Regions from separate parts of the Fictibacillus sp. KU28468 genome, predicted to be linked through region 1. Evidence: riboswitches for the same ligand, from Rfam matches in the RefSeq annotation. Region 1 holds a riboswitch; each other region holds the start of a gene.
What was found. A riboswitch is a leader RNA that binds a small molecule or an ion and turns the genes downstream of it on or off. The one in region 1 is predicted to bind S-adenosylmethionine.

Region 1 (6,626 bases):
AGCAACGAATGAAGCGGTACCTGAACATTTAATCATCCATCCCACAAATAAAATGAGTACACCGATTGCAGCTACACCGAGAGATTTCAAAAGCATTCACTTAATCCCTCCACCTTTATTTTTCCATATTATAACATTATTTCGGGGTTATGCCTTTTAGAAAAGAGGGGTTTTCGCATCTCTTAAAGAAAGGATAAAGAAAACATTCAAAATGAAGGGGAATTTCGATGAACAACGCAGCACTACGCTGTATGGAAGATCTTGTTTTCATGAAGCAGCTTCACATATTCGAACAGCCCGATGTCATTTTATATCATCCCGGACATTTTCCGGAATTAAATGAACAGCTGCTCTCCTTTTATGAAGAAAAAGGAGCAGAGCTGATCCTGATTCCTGGGGTTTATAACTCGTTCTTGAAACAAAATGAATATAATTACTATGCTCCTCTTTTATCAAAAGCGGGAATTCGTGAGGATCGACTGGTGGCCATACCAAACCGGAATGAAGCCAAAGGCGTAGAGAGTGTCATTCACTCTGCTTTTGAATTCTTAAATTCTACTCCTTGTCGAAACGTTCTGTTGGCCGGAAAGTCTTTCTTCTGTCGCCGTTTTTACCTTCTATCTTCTTTGTACGCAAGTGATGATAAAGTATTAGATGTTTTGCCTCTGCAAGATAATCGAGAAATTGTCCCTGAAAAATGGACTTTGAGTGAAAAAGGAAGGGCAAGGGTACTCAACGAGGTTGAACAGTTGGCCTACATAAGTAATGAGAAGCTATCAAAGCAGTTAGAGGAGATGAGCAAATGAAACGTGTAGATGTGGTTTATGTTTTATTGTGGGACGAACGAGCGGATAACATCTTAATGGTGAAGAACAGAGGGGAAAAAGGTTCCTATTATACGCTTCCCGGAGGAGCAGTAGAGGAAGGGGAAACCCTTGAACAGGGTGCTGTCCGTGAAGTGAGAGAAGAGACGGGCCTGGAGGTAGAAGTAGAGAACGTATTTGGAATATCAGAGGCCTTTTTTGAAGAAAGTAGGCATCATGTGATTTTCTTTACGTTCCTCGGTAAAATAACCGGTGGTAAGATTGGGACCCTTTGTCCTGATGAAATCGAGGAAGTTGCATGGATGGATTATATGGAAGCAGAGCCATATCTATATCTTCCGGATGGTGTAAAAGAAAGGATCAAATCCAATCGTTCCATCTCCTATAGTCAGCGAGGAACCGTCAGAAGCTAAAAAAGAAGTGCAGTATCCAAGCAAATAAGGACAATTATTTGATGAAAAAGAAGCTTTCTCGAAGATGAGGGGAAGCTTTATTTTTTTTTGAGGAGCATGCTTTGTTTTTAACGTGCAGATAACGTGTTTGAATACTGATTTTTGAGTTTACATGCGGGTTTGTATGGTTTACTGTCCACTTTGCTGAGCTTACGTGCCGTTTTTCAGAGTTTACAGTCTGCTTTTTGCGCTTTACGTGCCAGATCAAGCATGTTACATGCCAAACACATCATCCCGCCCCATGCCCCATACCAAATAAGAGCCAGGAGAAAATTCTCCAGGCTCTTATTTCAACTTATTTTGAAACAGGAAGGACGGCGCCTTTGTATTCTTTTTCAATAAACGTTTGGATCTTTTTAGAATGAAGCACTTCAACCAGGGTTTTAATGGCTTTCTTGTCTTTATCTCCTTGGCGGACAGTGATGATGTTGGCAAATGGAGAATCAGGCCCTTCTAGTGCGATGGAATCTTTCTTTGGATTAAGTCCTGCATCGATGGCATAGTTCGTGTTGATGACGATAGCATCTCCTTCATTGTACTGATAGGCCTTTGTAAGAAGAGCTGGCTCGATGTCAGCCTTAAATTTAAGTTTCTTTGGATTTTCAACAATGTCTTTCAGCTGTGCTTTGTACCCGACGCCTGATTTAAGCTTGATCAATCCTGCTTTTTCAAAGATAGAAAGGATTCGGCCATGCTCAGCTACTGAATTGCTCAGAATTACTTTTGCACCGTCCGGCAAATCTTTTAGTGATTTGTATTTTTTAGAGTAAACGCCCATTGGTTCAATGTGAATGGCTCCGGCGTTTTCGAATTTATAGTTTGGATTTTCTTTCAATTGCTGCTCCAGGTAAGGAATGTGCTGGAAGTAGTTAGCATCGATCTCTTTATTGGCCAGCGCTTTGTTTGGCAGAACGTAATCTTGGAATTTAACGATCTTCAGGTCAATTCCTTTTTTCTTCAGCAAAGGAACCGCTTCTTTTAGAATGACAGCGTGCGGTACATTTGAGGCACCGACAGTTAATTTTTCTATCTTTTTCCCATCGCCGCTCGTGCTAGATGATCCGCATGCCGATAATGCTGCTGCGATCAATACTCCCAGTAATAATAATCCCCATTTTTTTAATTTCATTGATTCCCCAACCCCCATTTTCATTTTTTGATAGTACTACACTGTCTTGAGAGCATGGAGTTAAACCAAAAGCCCTCAATCTCAAAAGAGATAGAGGGCTTCCGAATAAATCCGTTGACCTCTCATCTCTCAGCTTTCGCTGTTAGATTTAGCACCGTTTCCATACTGGTGATTCAGCATGAATGGTTGCCGGGCTTCATAGGGCTAATTCCCTCCACCTGCTCTTAATAAGAGTGTACTCATATCAAATTACTTTGTATTATGGCAGGGATTCAAAATAATGTCAATTCCTTTTTTTCTTACAGAGCCATTGTAAAAATATATTTATGGGTGTTTGTGTCGGAGCTCTTCAAGAAAAAGCGAACCTCTCGCAATCCACTGTATCCAATTCAAAATCCACCATGCGCAGCGTTCCTTTCCTTGTTTCTGCCATCTATCATAGCGAATTTGGGGCATGTTCTCCAATTAAGTTGCCCTATTTGTAAAAAAATGCAGACAAAACATGTGGAAGAAGATATCATTACAGTATGATCTACACGGCATAAGGAGGTACGAAATATGTCATCTGAAAATAATGGGCAGCCTAAAAAGCTGAGCTATCAGGAAGCGATCAAGCAAAAGCTGGCTGAAAAAAAGCAGCAGCAGGCTAACGGAAAGCTTTCTACAAACCCGGTTAAATCAACCAAACAAATGAAAAGCCAGCAGACGAAAAAGGCCAACAACCAGCACCGTCGCACTGGCGTTTAACTGTCACTATGAAACCCTTATATGAGGGTTTTTTTGTTTACTTAGAAAGGAGTCCTCATGAATATAATAAAACCAATTTTTCACCAGCTGGAGGTAGCCAACCATTACATTCTAAAAATTTTAGAAATCATGGAAGAAAGCGACCTGGAACTTTCGCTGGGAGCGGAGAAAAGAACGTTACGGGAACTGTTAGCCCATCTAGCCGTGATCTATAAAGCGGACTTTATGATCTTGAATGGGGCCACTCAGCAGGAGATGGAAGAGTTCTATGAAAAGCATCACCCCCAGACCATTGCGGAAATAAAGGAGATGCTTCTTGTTCATTTTGCTTTTTTAAAAGAAAAGACGGCGTGTTTTTCGAATGAAGATTGGTCTGTTGTGACAACTTCGTGGTGGGGAGTGTCCTATTCAAGATATGAATGGATGCTGGAAATTCTCGGACATGTCTATCACCATAGAGGTCAGCTGCAGACGGTACTCGCCATAAATAGCAGAGACCCGAAAATTCAACTGTTTGAATAACATCAAACTTTAATTCGCCTGGAAAGATAAGCTCACCATTCCATTTTCAATAACATATCATAAGGTAGCGGTGTATGAGGACGAGCATTTCTTCTTGCATTGACTACCCTTTTTAAGTTGGCGGTTTTATGAAATTGAAAACGAGTACGAAAAAAGATTACCGCTGGCCGTCTGATGTTGCGATCGTCATCATCGGAGTCCTATTTAAACTTTTATCCAATATGGTGACAATCGGCCCGAACTGGCCGGTCATTGTCATTGCTTTTATCCTTTATATTCCTTTGCTTTACGCAGTTAGTTCTGAACATGATCTATGGTCGAGGAAATTTGCGATTCTTCGGGTTTTAGTTCTTACTTTTGCCTTGATGAGCAGCATGGTGGACTTGGTGTATTCTTTATTTTTTGGCATGCCGAGTGCCAGTGAATTATTTCAAAGTGCTGGTCTATTGTGGGCAGCGAACGTGCTGATTTTTGCGATCTGGTATTGGGAGATCGACAGAGGGGGGCCAATCCGGAGAAATTCAAAAAATCCAGGGAAGCCTGAATTTGGTTTTCCTCAGATGATGTCCTCTCTGCCAGAGTGGGAAGGGTGGAAGCCTAATTTCCTAGATTACTTATTTGTAGCCTTTAACACAAGTGTTGCTTTCAGTCCGGCGGATACGGCTGTATTTTCCCGGCGGGCGAAACTCCTGATGATGACACAATCGGTGATCTCACTTGTTGCGCTCGTTGTACTGGCGGCACGGGCAATTAATATCGTGTAAGGGATGGTGAATGCCATCCTTTTTTAAGTTTATAAAATGGCCAGGTGCCGCAGTATCTACACGAGCGTCCTATGTTTACCAAAAAGATCAACTCGGTCTAAAGCGGGTATCGGCTTCCATTGTCCCACAGGGTCTTAAGATTTCAGAACAGGTAGAGGACGACCGCTTTACTGCTCATACGCATGCTCATAACAAGCAGATGGGTCAAATAAAGGAGAAAGTAAAACAGTAAATGGGCTCAGAAACACAAAAGCGTAAAGTTGCTTTTGTGTTTTTTTTGAATAGTTATTCGAAATATATTGAATAAATAGTTCGTTAAATTTAGAATATATAGTAAGAAACTATAAAAGGGGGATGGAAAGTCTTGAAACACCTTTTATCCGCACAGCCCGCAGAAAAAGTCCAAGTGGCACTAGAATCTTCATCTGTATGGGAAGTCATACTTGGTATTGCCGGTTATACCTACGCTCAATTAAGGCATTCCTTTGATTTGGACGAGCAATGGAAAGATTGGAAAGGGGAAATGAACAGTACGCTTATTGAGCATCTGAAACAAATCCAAGAAACGAACTTGTGGTACGGAATGCTCCTGCTGCAAAACCGTTGGGACGCGAACACCCTTCATGAATTTTCGAATCAACTGCAGAACATGACAGAGGAAGGATTTTATGAAATACTCCTGCCCTATAAAAATCGGGAAGCCGAAGCAACTCGAAAGGAGACCGCCCTAAACTTTGGCCATAAGAACCGTTTTACAGAATATGCTGCGTACTTTGAAGCGCACGATTACTTGGAAGGCTATGTTCGATTGCTGGGAGAGCGGCCACGCGTTGAGTTAAGTTCGCTGATGTTATCCGCGATGGAAGAGTGGCATGGCTTTATAAGTGCAAAGCCAGCTTGGGAAAAATGGATGCAGGCACTTGCCCATGAAACAAGACAAATCGTGAAATATGAAGAGCCATTGGAAGAGATTGAACGAATTACAGGCGGCGTTAAGTATATTCCTGAACCATCAGTGTGGTACATAAAGCTTGTTCCCCATGTTTCTTACCGGCCATGGGTTCTGCAATTACGGACACCTGACACCATGCTTTTCTTTTATCCGGTAAACGAAGAATATTTAACCGAGCCAGGGGTTCCGTCCATAGAGCTGATCCGGGGGCATAAAGCGCTCGGGGACGAGTTTCGATTGAAACTTCTTTTTCTGCTTCAAAAAGGTCCATTATCACTGCAGGAATTGAGCGGACAGTTTCACATGTCAAAAACGACACTTCACCATCAGCTTTCCCTTTTAAAAGCCGCGAAGTTCGTTAGTGTTGAAAAAGGGATCTATTCGGCAAATGTGAAACAGATCCAGTCTTTTTCGGAAAGATTAATCCAGTACTTGGGAAAAGAAGAATGAAAAGCTACTCGAGGTCGTTTAAAGCGCTTTGGACCGGAGAGATGGTATCTGAATTTGGAGGAGCAGCAGGGGGCATCGTCAACGGATTGCTTCTGTATGAACTGACCGGCTCAAAAGAATGGATGGGAGCATTGTGGCTTGTTTACTTTCTACCTTCTCTAGTGCTGCAGGGAATCAGTGCTCCTTTTTTAAATCACGTGATAAAAGAAAAAGTGCTCCGAAACATTCAGCTCATCCGCATGGGTGCTTACTTGCTGCCGCTGATAGGATCACTGCTCCATTCGCATGCGGGGACCATTTTAGGACTTGCCATTCTGCAATGCTGCTTAGGATTGCTGCAGCCGATCTATGCCAGTCTGTCGTTTTCTCTTTTGCCTGAAATCTGCAAAAAAGAGGAGCTGGCAGAAGCGAATGGATTGCTTGATGGAACGATACGGCTGATGAGTTTTCTTGCGCCTGGCGTAACTTCATTATTGCTGCTGATCAGTCCTGTGCCTCTTATTTACGCACTGTCTTCTTTCTTGTTTCTCGTTAGCTATTATGCCCTTTCACGAATACCGCCGCTTGAACAAAAAAGAGCAGCGGTGTGGACTAAACGATTTTGGTGGTCAGAGATGAAGCAGGGGTATCAGAACTTTTTTCAGTATCCATATCTCTTGAGGCTGACCCTTCTTTCATCAAGTGTCCAATTTGCTGTAGGAGCTGCCATGGTCCTAAGTGTTCCTCTGATTCGGAGTGAACTCAATGGAGAGAGGTGGGAGTATGCTGTTTTTTCAGGAGCTTTTC
Region 2 (6,626 bases), 2.1 Mb from region 1:
TGCTCAATTTCATTCACCTGCCTCAGCTGTTTAGTATCGTTTCCCTTTTATAGATCACAAAACCGTTGCCGTTATTGCCACGATTATTCCTTCCTGATCAGATTTTTGCTTTCAAGAAAAGAGATGACTTCGGCCGTGCATTCCTCAATCGTCGAGGCCTTCGTATCCACTGTAAATTCTGGAGATTCCGGCTCCTCATATGGGGAATCGATCCCAGTGAATGCTTTGATCTCTCCCTTTCTTGCTTTTTGGTAAAGTCCTTTCGGATCTCGGTTTTCACATTCTTCGAGCGGACATTTAACGAAGATTTCAAGGAATTCATCACTGCCTAAGATCTGTCTCGCCTGTTCCCGATCTTCCTTAAATGGCGAGATAAATGCCGTCAGCACAACTGTTCCGCTGTCTACAAACAGCTTGGATACTTCACCGATCCGGCGTATGTTTTCTTTCCGGTCCTCGTCTGAAAAGCCAAGATCATTATTTAAGCCGTGGCGTATGTTGTCGCCATCCAGCACATAGTTTTTCACTTGCCGCCGAAACAGTTCTTTAGCAACCTCATTGGCAAGAGTCGATTTTCCTGAACCCGATAGCCCTGTCAGCCATATTACGAAACTATGATGGGCATTTTGTGTTCTTCTGTCTTCCTTTGATACGGCCGCCTGGTGCCATGTAATGTTCTGTGTTTGGCTCATCATGTTCCTCCTTATGCGGTTACTGTTTTTTCTTGCAGACCTTTGATCAATACTTCTACGACTTCTTTGCGGCTGAAGGTGGCTGGCGGAAGCTCTCCATTTCTCAGCAGTTCCCTCACTTTTGTGCCTGACAAAATCACATGATCCTCTTTGCTGTGAGGACATGTTTTGGATGAAGCCATTCCTTCGCACTTTGTACAATAAAAGCTATGTTCAAAGAACATCAGTGTAATGCCTAGTTCTTCCGGAGTAAACCTGGAAAAAATTTTCTGTGCATCATACGTCCCATAATAATTGCCCACACCTGCATGATCTCTTCCAACGATAAAGTGTGTGCATCCGAAGTTTTTGCGGACCATCGCATGAAAAATGGCTTCCCTCGGTCCTGCATATCTCATCGCTGCCGGAAATACGGCCAAGAACACCCGGTCTTGGGGATAATAGTTTTCAAGCAGAATTTCATAGCTTTCCATCCTCACATCAGCGGGAATATCATCGGATTTCGTTTCTCCAACAAGCGGGTTCAGGAACAGTCCATCTACGGTTTCAAGGGCTGTTTTTTGAATGTATTCGTGTGCTCTATGCACAGGATTTCTTGTCTGGAAGCCAACAACTGTATTCCATCCCCTGTCTCTGAAGACTTGGCGGGTTTCAGCTGGATCCAGGCGATATTCAGTAAACCTTTGTTTTTCAGGCCGCTTTACGAGAGTGATTGATCCTCCAACATAGTAAGAAGGGCGTTCCAGAAGTTTTTTAACCCCAGGGTGTGCAGTATCTGCCGTTTGGTAGACTTGCTCTGCTTCATGCTTAATGTCCGGGCGGTAAAGGTCTTCTACCTCGATGACTCCGTACGTTACACCCTCAAATACGAGCCTCGCCTGATCTCCGGCTGATAGCGTCCTTGCTTGTTTTTCATGAACTGGAAGGACGATTGGGATGCTCCAAACCGTTCCATCAGCAAGACGTAGAGAATCAACGACAGATTGATAGTCTTCTTCATTTAGAAAACCGGTAATTGGGCTGTAGGCTCCTACACCGATCAGCTCGAGATCACTTAAGGATGTAGCATCCAGTTCCACTTCCTTTTGAATGTGGTCTGTTGGCAGATTTGGTTCATAACGGTTTATCAGCTTTCCTCCATGCGGCAAAATTGATGTCATGTTAATTCCTCCTGTAATTTTATTTTATTATTGGTGAAGTCCACACTCTGTTTTCCCTTGCCCTGACCAGCGTCCTGAGCGGGAATCACCCGACCCGTCAGCCGGAAGCGTGCACGGCTCGCAGCCGATGCTGGGATACCCCTGATCGTGAAGCGGATTGTAGGGCAGATTCTGCTTGTAGGCGTATCTCCAAATTTCCTTCCACGTCCAATGGATCAGCGGACAGATTTTCACGGATTTAAAACGTTCATCCTTATTGATGTACTGAACATTGCTCCTCCCTGCCGACTGCTCCCTCCGGAGACCCGACAGCCATGCCGGTGCTCCGTTCAGTGTTTCCTCAAGAGGGGCTACCTTTCGTATATAACAGCAGAGGTTCGGTTCTCTTTTCCATAACTCGCTGCCATGCTTTTCCGCCTGTTCCAACAAGGACAGCGAAGGCTTCTTCATCTCAATCTTCATTTCCGGATATCTTTTTTTCGCCTTTTCGATCACCTCGTACGTTTCCTTGAAGTGAAGGCCTGTATCCAGGAAAACGACTCTTGCATCTGGTTTGACCTTGGATACAAGATCCACCAGGACACTGCCTTCTATTCCGAAGCTGCACGCATAAACGAGTGCATCTCCATATTGCTCATACGCCCATTTCAGTACTTCGAGTGCCCCCTTCGTTTCACTGTCTTCCGGAAACGTAAACTCCTGTTCTTTCCATGTGTCAAACTTGAGCATGTTAACCACCCCTCCAATGAAAAAGGCAGCTTTAACCATAAGCAGCCATCCTGCTATGTTAAAACCGCCTCTAGTTTTCTAGTCAGCGAATATTTATTTAAAACGTACCTTTTCGTTTTTTTCCAGCTGAATCAGCTTTCCATCCTGAACAATTAACGTGATGGACCCATACTTGATACTGTTCAGCATTTCTTTTAACTGTTCAAAAATTTCATCCTGGCTTTTACCGTTTACCACATCAGAACCTCCTCGTTTAATATGTTTTGTTAGGTTTTTTCAGGAATTAAAATGGCAATAAAAAAACCTTTCCATTTCGGAAAGACTGACGAGGTAAACATATTACCTTATCTTCCAAAATGTAATAAACATTCTGCTGGAGTTAGCACCTTGCAAAAAAAATGCAGGTTGCCGGGTTTCATCGGGCCAGTTCCCTTCACCGCTCTGGATAAGTTTTTTTATTTTTTTAAATAATAACACACATTTATGCTTTCGCAAACCCTATTATTCTTATCGGATTAAAAAATATTTATTGAAATATCCGAAAATTCTATTGACAGACTTTCATTCCATTGAATATAGTAAATACTAAATTCGAAAAGAGATACACTGCTGATCGGAAAAACCGAAGGCTCTTAACTTTACGGTTAAGGGCCTTTTATTTGTTAGGAGGAGTAAAATGAAAAAACTGATCATCCTGGCCCTGATTGGACTCGTTGCACAACTGATTGACGGGTCACTCGGAATGGCTTACGGACTGACTTCGACTTCCCTGCTGCTGGCCTTTGGAATCGCTCCGGCGGTTGCTTCGGCTTCGGTTCACTTTGCAGAGGTTGTTACGACAGCCGCCTCAGGTGCATCACACATCAGGTTCGGTAATGTTGACCGTAAAATTATCTTTCGTCTCATTATTCCGGGATCCATTGGGGCATTTACCGGTGCCTGCTTTTTATCCAATCTTCCTGGCGACGCAGTAAAACCGTATATTTCCTTTTTCCTGCTGTTCCTTGGTTTCTTTATTCTGTACCGATTTTTATTTAAAAAGAACACCAAGCCTGCTGATCATGAAAAAGCGTTCAGCCGCAAGCAGCTCATCCCGCTCGGACTTGTTGCCGGCTTCTTGGATGCCACCGGAGGAGGAGGCTGGGGACCGGTAGCCACACCTGTCCTGTTAGCCAAAAACGGCACAACAACAAGAAAGGTCATCGGTTCCGTGGATACGAGCGAATTTGCTGTTGCCGTTTCTGCAACACTCGGTTTCCTCATCTCTCTCGGATGGGAGCAGGTCAACTGGATGTGGGTTATCGCCCTCATGGCGGGAGGATTAATCGCAGCACCGGTCGCAGCATGGCTCGTCCGCATTATCCCTTCGCATATTTTAGGTGTGGTTGTTGGAGGATTGATTATTGTAACGAACGCCCGGACGCTTTTGCAGTCCGCTGGAATCTCCGGTACAGCGCTGCAATCGGTCTATACCGTGCTGGTCGTCGTTTGGCTGGCGGCAATTTTCTTCAGCATTAGAAAAAATAAAAAACATTCTTTCTCAGCTGGACCACAAACTGAAAGCACTAATCTCCACTGACACATCACAAACAATAATTTATACCAATAAAAGCTGACTCAAATGAGTCAGCTTTTATTGTATTCTGCTATTTCTTCACTTCAATAATGAACGGATAGGTGATCACTTTCCCATTGATCTTAAACTCCGCCCACAATTTATAAAGTCCAGGTTCCTCAAATTCCGTCTCAAATTTTGTATCTTCAGGAGTGGAAGGATGAACGTGGACATATTTTTCTCCTGTATGATCTAAGACCACAACATGGCCACGTGCTCCAAGATAAGGTTCAGGTTTTGCATCACCCATGCTAAATTGCAGCGTAACAGGCTGGCCAGCTTTAAATTCTTTTGGCGTCAATGATACTTTGTGTCCATCAATTGTTTTTGAAAGGGTGGTATCTGCCTTCAATTCTGGCTGGTGAGTATGATTTCCATGGCTTCCCGCTTCAATTTTCAACGGGGCAACGGCATAAGCTTTATTTTTGGGCTTAATGTCTACAAATGCTTTGTAGGTTCCAGGCTGCAGTCTGTGCTTTACTTCAAACGAGCCTTTACTGGTCTTTTGAGGATGAAGATGATTGTATTGTTTTAAATCTTCGCTGACCAGAATGAAGTGCATCAGCTTTTCATGATTGACCTCCAGCTCATCGAAAGGCCTGCCTTTTTGATCTTTTAACTGAATCGAAATGACACCATCCTTGTAGCTGACGGAAGGCTTAACCTCACTTTTGGCCAAATCACCAGAACTATGTCCATCATGTTCTCCATGTTTATTCCCATGTTCCATGCCAGGCATTTCTGAATGACCACTTTGATGGCCGGCCTGCTCCCTCTTCCCGTCCTTGCCTTCTAAAACGTCATAAACAGCATAGCCAGCCATGATCAGAATAAGGATACCAACAGCAGACAGCACCCAGTTGCGGATGATTTTGCTTTTCATCAAAACTCACCTCTACAGTTTAATTTTTTGAAGCCTAAGCGCGTTCAATACAACGGATACCGAGCTGAATGCCATAGCAGCCCCTGCGAGCCACGGAGCCAAAAACCCGCTGGCAGCGATTGGGATGCCAAGTGCATTATAAGCAAACGCCCAAAAAAGATTTTGTTTAATGTTCCGTATCGTGCGCTTGCTCATAAAAATAGCGTCAGCAATACTGTTCAGATCACCGCGGATCAAGGTAATATCAGCTGCTTCCATCGCTATATCCGTGCCTGTTCCGATTGCCATCCCGATGTCAGCTGCAGCAAGTGCTGGTGCGTCATTTATACCGTCACCTACCATTGCTGTTTTTCTGCCTTTCTGCTGAAGTTTTTTCACTTCTTCAGCCTTTCCTTCTGGCAGCACTTCTGCAATAACCTGCTCGATGCCAGCCTGATTGGCAATCGCTTTTGCGGTCCTTGTGTTGTCTCCGGTAATCATCCATACATCAATGTTCATCGCATTTAAACGGCTGATGGCTTCCTTGGATGTTTCTTTAATCGTATCGGCCACAGCAACCATCCCGCTGTACTCTCCATCTATAGCTGCGAGCATCACCGTCTTGCCCTGCTCTTCCAGCTCTTCCATTTTTCCAAGAATAGCCTGCAGTGGTATATCATGATCATTCAACAGCTTTCTTGTACCTATAAGTACTCTTTTTCCATCGACCACAGCCTGGATACCGTGTCCGGGTATGGCTTCAAATCTGCTGGAGGAAAGAGGCATGAGGTCCCGTTCCGTCATTCCCTCAACAATTGCCTGGGCGAGAGGGTGTTCTGAATTTTTCTCAGCGCTACCAGCAAGAACTAACAGCTCCTGCTCAGAAAGCCCTGAAGCAGGCAATATATCTGTTAAAACCGGTCTTCCGTTCGTGACTGTTCCTGTTTTATCTAAAATAATGGTATCGATCAGGTGTGTATTTTCTAGATGCTCCCCGCCTTTGAAAAGAATGCCGAACTCAGCTGAACGTCCCGATCCGGCCATGATCGATGTCGGGGTTGCCAGACCGAGCGCACATGGGCAGGCGATGACAAGAACGGCGATCAGTTTTTCAAGAGCTCCTGAAAAATCTCCGGGTACAAGCCAGAAAAACCAAATGAGAAAGGTTACAACAGCCAAACCGACGACAATCGGAACAAAAATCCCAGAAATTCTGTCTGCTAAGCGCTGAATCGGTGCTTTTGAGCCCTGTGCTTCTTCCACCACTTTAATGATTTGGGATAACACTGTATCTCTTCCAACCTTCGTTGCCTTGATTTTCAAAAAACCATTACGATTGATCGTTGCTCCAATGACCGTGTCTCCTGATGCTTTATCAACAGGGACACTTTCCCCTGTCAGCATGGATTCATCGACAGCAGAATAGCCTCCAACAACCTCTCCGTCAACCGGGATTTTTTCACCTGGTTTGACTGAAACAACATCTCCTGCTACAACTTCTTCCAATGGCAGTTCCAGCTCTTCTCCGTTACGGATTACAAGCGCTGTTTTTGCCTGAAGTCCCATCA
Region 3 (6,626 bases), 670 kb from region 1:
CGATCTCTGCTGCTTCTTCAAACTTGCCTTCAGCGATCAGCCGCTTAAATTTTCGTGAACCGATAACATTGGTACGTTCGCCGACCATCAATGGGCGCATGGATGGATCATCATAGATCAGCGGCTCAATCCCCGACACGGCATGGGAATGGCTTTCTGGGACAGTACGCGGCTTCAGCGGTTTTAACGCTTCTGCGATGGCCCTTATATGGTCTGGTGTCGTGCCGCAGCAGCCGCCGGCGATGTTGAGCCAGCCTTCTGCGGCAAAGGCGCTGATTTTCTTTGCGAGAGTTTCTGGTGTTTCATGATAGTTCCCGTCTTCATCCGGAAGGCCGGCATTCGGATAACAGCTTACCGCTGAAAGAGACAGTGCGGATAAAGAGCGGATGTGGTCGGTCATAAATTCCGGCCCCGTTGCACAGTTGAGCCCTACAGCCAAAGGTTTCATGTGCTCAAGCGAGATGTAAAAGGCTTCAATCGATTGGCCGGCCAGTGTCGTACCCATCGGCTCAATCGTGCCTGACACCATGAGCGGGACTTCCTTTCCGGCTGATTTAAACGCCCGTTTAATGCCGATAAAACCTGCTTTAACATTGAGCATATCCTGGCTGGTCTCGAGGAGAAGCAAATCAACCCCGCCGTCCAGAAGGCCTTTTGCCTGTTCTTCATAGGAAGAGGTCAGCCCTTCAAATGTTGCGCCTCCTGTAACGCTCAACGTTTTTGTAGTTGGTCCCATTGATCCGGCAACGAAGCGGGGCCAATCAGGAGTGGAGACCTTATCGGCAGCTTCCCGCGCGATCTCTGCTGCTATTTTGTTCGTTTCATATGCTTTATAGCCGAGGCCGTATTCGTCGAGCACGATATCAGTGGCCCCGAACGTATTGGTTTCAACGATATCAGCACCTGCTTCTAAATATTGCAAATGGACATCCAGAATTACATCAGGACGGGTAAAGTTCAGGTTTTCATTGCAGCCGTCCAGGTCTTCGCCGCCAAAGTCTTCGGCAGTCAGATTGGCTTGCTGGAGGATGGTGCCCATTGCCCCGTCCATGATCAGTATTTTATTCTTAAGCTGTTGTTGAAGGGTTTGATTAGACATTCTGAATCCTCCTTGTTTTTTTGCGGTCAATTTCGTAGGCATACTCCGTCAGTTCAGCCGTCAATTCATATCGCATGAATGGAGTGATCAGATAGAGGCCATTAAACAGTTCAGAAGCGGCATCTATCAGAGATTTTGAGATGGCAAGGCCTTCCCTTGCTGCGGAAACTGGGTCGTCTTTAAACTTCGCCATACGGTCACGCACGTCGTCTGTCAGTTTGATGCCCGGCACCTCATAATGAAGAAAGTCAGCATTGCGGCTTGAGGTGAGCGGCATAATCCCAACGTAGAAAGGAACGGGCAGATCTTTTACAGCTTCGTGGAACTCCAGCAGTATCTCTTCAGAGTACACCGGCTGGCTGATAAAGTAGTCCGCGCCGCTTTCTATTTTTTTCTCTGCCCTCTGAACCGCTCTTTCCAGTGACTTCACATTTGGATTAAAGGCGGCACCGACGGTAAATTGCGTTTTTTGTCCCAAGTCTTTTCCGGAAAGTGAAACCCCTTCGTTAAACTGTTTGATCATTTTGATCAGTTCTATGGAGGTAACATCATAGACGCTTGAAGCTCCCGGAAAATCGCCTACCTTTGCCGGATCCCCGGTAATTGCCAAAATATCGTGAAGTCCGAGTGTATGCAGCCCCATGAGATGAGACTGCAGACCGATAATATTCCGGTCTCGGCAAGCGAGATGAACGATCGGCTGGACTCCAGTCCGTGCCTTAGCCAAAGAAGATAGGGAGGTATTGCAGATTCTTGGTGATGCCAACGAGTTGTCTGCAAGCGTAATGGCATCTGCCCCGGCTTCTTTCAATGCCTTTGCTCCTTCAAAAAAACGGGAGGTATCAAGCTTGCGGGGAGGATCAAGCTCAACAATGACCGATCGCCTTTCTTTTAGAATATCAGGCAGGGAAATCCCAGGTTTCTGCCTCGTTTCAACAACGGCAATAGGCTCTGGGCGCTGTCTGACTTCCTTTTCGGTAACAGGCTTCAGTCCATGAAGCTCTTCAGCGAAAGCCTCAATATGAGCAGGAGTTGTTCCGCAGCAGCCTCCGAGCAGGCGGATGCCTTGGTTTCTGAAAAGTGAAGCACTGTTTTTGAAATACTCCGCATCTCCTTCATACTGAAATTTTCCGTCCACATAGGAAGGAAGACTTGCATTCGGATAGGAGGAAAGATAGGCATGCTTGGGAATTTCCACTTCCTCAAGTGTCTTGATCATATGAAAGGGCCCAAGACGGCAATTCAGCCCTACGACATCCGCTCCTAAATCTTCAAGGCGTCTAATCGCTGTATTGATGGGTGTTCTGTCGTTTAGAATACCGACTTCCTGCAAAGAAATCTGCGAGATGATCGGAATGCTGGTCTGGCCGCGTGCAATTTCAAGAACGGTTTCCAATTCTTCCAAATCGTAAAAGGTCTCAAGAAGAAGGCCATCCACTCCTTCCAACAGAAGACAGTAGAGCTGTTCCCTAAAGCTTCTCTTTATTTCTTCAATCGTAAGTGAGCTTGGGCCCGTTCCACGGATTCCTCCGATGGTTCCCAGTACATACGCTTCATTGGCAGCTGCTTTTTTTGCAAGTCTTACAGCCGCACTATTCAGCTCTTTGACTTGCTCCTCCAATCCATATCTTTGCAGTTTAATATAGTTGGCGCTGTACGTATTGGTCTGAATGACATCTGCACCGGCCTGTATGTAAGCCTGGTGGATGGACTGAATCTGATCAGGGTGCGTCAGATTCAGCTGCTCAAAACAGCAATCCGTTCCATACGAGTAGAGAAGTGTTCCCATTGCCCCATCGGCAATCAAGATTTTGTCTTCAAGATCTTTCAATAATCCCATTATGCGGTCCTCCTGTTAGTTCGGTATCTTCCAGCGGCCCAATAAAATAAAAAAAGCCTTCTTAAAGAAGAAGACTTTGAAAGTTCGAGGTCATTCTTCTTATCTTCCAAGTTCGATTCGAACTTGTTGGACTTAGCACCTTTTCAGCTGCAGAGCTGAAGGTTGCTGAGGTGTCAACGGGCCATTCCCTTAACCTCTCTGGATAAGAAACCAAATCGCTATAAAATTAATTCTCTATACCTTACAATAATTGTTGGAAGATTTCAATAGCTTTTTCAAATGAAAAAAATGGTTGAGCTTTTTATCACAGGGGGACTCCTATAATGAAGAATAAGTATACCAACCTTGACGGGATACAAAACACACATACATTTAAAGATTTGCTGCGGTGGAGAAGAGAAAGGCGCGGCAACAAAAAAGATTTAGCTCAGCAGATTCCGCAAAGCCCGAAAAAGGAGATCAGCAGATTAAAAGAAAACCGGCAGCATCATTCCATCACATGGATCGGCCATTCTACTTTTCTCATTCAGATGGGCGGATGCAATATTCTGACCGATCCTGTCTGGGCAAAAAAGATGGGGCTGCAAAAGCGGCTGACTGATCCCGGAATTCCCATCAGACACCTGCCAGAGATCGATCTCGTCTTCATCTCCCATGGCCACTACGACCACCTTGACTTTCCAAGTATTAAAAATCTGACAGGAGATATTTCCTTTTACGTGCCAGCAGGTTTGAAATCAATGTTTCAGAAAAAAGGATATGAGAAGGTATTCGAAGCCAATTGGTGGGATAACTTTTCTGAAAAGGGGCTGTCGCTCACGTTCGTCCCTGCTCAGCATTGGACCAGGAGGACGGCTTTTGATATGAATACTTCTCACTGGGGAGGATGGGTCATTCAAGACATGAAGACAGGAGAAACACTTTATTTTGCAGGAGACACCGGGTATTTCAGAGGCTTTAAGGAGATTGGAAATCAATTTGAACTCGATACCGTTCTTATGCCGATAGGGGCTTATGAACCGGAGTGGTTTATGAAAATATCGCATATTAATCCTGAAGATGCTGTGAAAGCTTTTCAGGAAACAAAGGGAGCCTACTGTATTCCAATGCATTACGGAGCTTACAGGCTGGCGGATGATACAGGGCCTGAAGCCTTGGAGCGTTTGGGTAAAGAGTGGGCTAGAAAGGGAATGGAGCAGCAAGGTCTTAAGATTCTGTCACTCGGGGAGACATGGTGGAAAAGTGGAAAGGAGCAGCCGCAATAGCCTGATTCCCGTTTTCACCTTTAAGGGACATTTATCATACACTACACTAACACTTTTAAAGGTGGAGATAGCAATGGGGTGCATGGTTAATATTTACTATCTGAAGATAAATAGTCTGGCGAGCAACAGTTCATTGAATCTGGGATCAACCTTTCATAATAGCCATACAGCAAATACAAAATCTACAGGCGACAATAGTTCTGTAGGAGATCATTCACCAGCAGAAGCCATGATGAAAAACATGGTCTTTGATCCGGATGTTAATGATCAAAATGAATACGGAAATGCAGATACTGCGGTTGCAAACCAGCCTTAATGAAATGGAGCAATAAAAGAAGAAGGGGGGTCACCTCATGCCATATTTGTTTAATATTTTTAATATCAAAACGAATGGTGTGACCATGAACGGTAACATCGATATCGGCCCGACCGTCCATAACAGCCATACAGCCAATACAAAGTCAGTTGGTTCTACGATCTCTCTTGGAGACTTTTCTCCGTCAACTGGATTTATGGTGAACAGCAACATCGATCCGGATATCAGCGACCAAGGCCAGGTAGCGAACCCGTCCGCTCCAGTCACTAACCAGCCTTAACGTTCACCCGCCTTTTTTTACCGAAAGAGGGAGTCTGTCCAATCAGCTTTTTGTTCAAGCCATACACTGTAGGTAAAGAGCGAAAAGGATGGAACAGATTTGCGTTTTTCTTTCAGAATAGGAAAAATCATCACAAATGGTGTGACTCAAAATGGAAACATCGATATTGGAAGTACCGTCCAGAACAGCCATACAGCCAATACCAAATCGGTAGGGGCGGTTGTGGCGTTCGGTGACTGCTCAGATGCCTGCGCGTATATGATCAACTTCAACGAAGACAACGACGAAAATGATATGGGTCAAAGCGAAGGACAGGACGATCAGCAGAAATAATGAAGGAGCGCTTAATGGGAGCGCTCTTTTTCTTTGTCCGAGAAGAATTTCTTTTCTCTAAAAAAGAAGTCTGGTGGTAGTGATGGAGAATAATCTTAAAGGAGTTGCCATCGGATCTGGAAAGGATACGCGCCGATTTCGTGAAAATACGATCCAATCTCAAAGAAATACGATCCGATCACTGCAAAATACAGATAAAATGCAATGCACTTACTAGAAAGGAGCACGGAATGAAGTTAAATGAACTGAATAACAGGGTAAATGACATTATTAGCGGCCAAAATGGAGATTATGCTTACTGGATTGAAACGGAGGATGGCCACATTGAGTATCAGGCAGATGAGGTATTCCCAGCCGCAAGCCTTATCAAAATACCCATTTTAATTGAAGCCGTTCGGCAGACAGAAGCAGGTCAAATCGATCTCGCTTCCCGTATTTCATTAAAACAGGAGGTAAGGGTTGGCGGTGCCGGGGTTCTCCAGCTTTTTTCTGATGAATCAGCTGTTACTGTAGCAGATATACTCACGTTGATGATCACTGTTTCTGATAACATGGCAGCCAACATTATGATTGAAAAAACAGGCATGGAGAGAATTAATGATCTCCTGGCTGAATTGGGCTGCAGCCAGACAGTGCTCCAACGCAAGCTGATGGATTTCGAAGCTGTTAAGCAAGGAAAGAACAACTATACTTCCGCAAGAGATGTTATTCTTCAGCTGAAGGAGATTGACAGGGGAGGCAGGTTAAAGGACAAGAGCAGCCAAACCATACTTCATATTCTTCAAAATCAGCAGTTTCGCTATAAGCTTCCCGCCTATATGGATGAAGAAAAGATAACCATCGCGAATAAAACCGGAGAATTGGACGGAGTAGAGCACGACGCAGGCATTTTCACGTTTAAGAGAGAAAAGCTGTTTGCAGCGGTTCTAACGAAAAATTTACCGAGTGAAGCAGAAGGAAGACAAGCCCTGGCGCTTATTGGGAAAGCGTTGAATGACTATCTCTTGAGTTATCAAAAAAATTAGAAAAAATTGTTTTTGGCTTCTTCGACAAAAAATGATAAAATTATGAATACTTAATGAAAACGTATACATAACAACAGAGGTGAACAGATGATTACGAATCAAAATGATCAAGGGCTCAAGCGGGGCATGAAAGCGCGGCATTTATTTATGATCTCCCTGGGTGGTGTAATCGGAACCGGATTCTTTCTCGGTTCGGGAATGACCATTCATGATGCAGGTCCGGCAGGCGCGGTGATTTCTTATCTCGTTGGCGGATTTATCATGTACTTGACGATGCTCTGTCTTGGTGAGCTTTCAGTTGCTATGCCTGTATCCGGTTCTTTCCAAACATATACGACTAAATTTATCGGGCCTGGAACAGGTTTTGCCGTCGGATGGCTCTACTGGCTAGGATGGGCGGTTACCGTAGCCCTGGAATTTTTCTCAGCTTCAGCTTTAATGCAGAGATGGTTCCCTCATTCCGAACTT

Region 2: another riboswitch for S-adenosylmethionine. It lies ahead of OKX00_RS05410 (YezD family protein); the one in region 1 lies ahead of OKX00_RS16310 (MetQ/NlpA family ABC transporter substrate-binding protein).
Region 3: another riboswitch for S-adenosylmethionine. It lies ahead of OKX00_RS20045 (bifunctional homocysteine S-methyltransferase/methylenetetrahydrofolate reductase); the one in region 1 lies ahead of OKX00_RS16310 (MetQ/NlpA family ABC transporter substrate-binding protein).

Annotation. Positions count from the first base shown of each region.
Region 1 is NZ_CP110666.1:3,124,376-3,131,001, reverse strand. Features, by position in the region: gene OKX00_RS16325 (hypothetical protein) at 1-96, opposite strand, end outside; gene OKX00_RS16320 (hypothetical protein) at 228-806, shown strand; gene OKX00_RS16315 (NUDIX hydrolase) at 803-1,237, shown strand; gene OKX00_RS16310 (MetQ/NlpA family ABC transporter substrate-binding protein) at 1,572-2,405, opposite strand; SAM riboswitch class I at 2,525-2,639, opposite strand; gene OKX00_RS16305 (hypothetical protein) at 2,964-3,152, shown strand; gene OKX00_RS16300 (DinB family protein) at 3,210-3,674, shown strand; gene OKX00_RS16295 (hypothetical protein) at 3,803-4,438, shown strand; gene OKX00_RS16290 (hypothetical protein) at 4,449-4,670, shown strand; gene OKX00_RS16285 (ArsR/SmtB family transcription factor) at 4,803-5,840, shown strand; gene OKX00_RS16280 (MFS transporter) at 5,837-6,626, shown strand, end outside.
Region 2 is NZ_CP110666.1:1,071,686-1,078,311, reverse strand. Features, by position in the region: gene cobA (uroporphyrinogen-III C-methyltransferase) at 1-7, opposite strand, end outside; gene cysC (adenylyl-sulfate kinase) at 84-692, opposite strand; gene sat (sulfate adenylyltransferase) at 704-1,852, opposite strand; gene OKX00_RS05415 (phosphoadenylyl-sulfate reductase) at 1,880-2,581, opposite strand; gene OKX00_RS05410 (YezD family protein) at 2,675-2,791, opposite strand; SAM riboswitch class I at 2,923-3,033, opposite strand; gene OKX00_RS05405 (sulfite exporter TauE/SafE family protein) at 3,258-4,160, shown strand; gene OKX00_RS05400 (hypothetical protein) at 4,228-5,079, opposite strand; gene OKX00_RS05395 (heavy metal translocating P-type ATPase) at 5,092-6,626, opposite strand, start outside.
Region 3 is NZ_CP110666.1:3,791,754-3,798,379, reverse strand. Features, by position in the region: gene metH (methionine synthase) at 1-1,099, opposite strand, end outside; gene OKX00_RS20045 (bifunctional homocysteine S-methyltransferase/methylenetetrahydrofolate reductase) at 1,092-2,939, opposite strand; SAM riboswitch class I at 3,036-3,148, opposite strand; gene OKX00_RS20040 (MBL fold metallo-hydrolase) at 3,263-4,204, shown strand; gene OKX00_RS20035 (spore germination protein) at 4,278-4,520, shown strand; gene OKX00_RS20030 (spore germination protein) at 4,558-4,800, shown strand; gene OKX00_RS20025 (spore germination protein) at 4,900-5,133, shown strand; gene OKX00_RS20020 (serine hydrolase) at 5,364-6,158, shown strand; gene OKX00_RS20015 (amino acid permease) at 6,246-6,626, shown strand, end outside.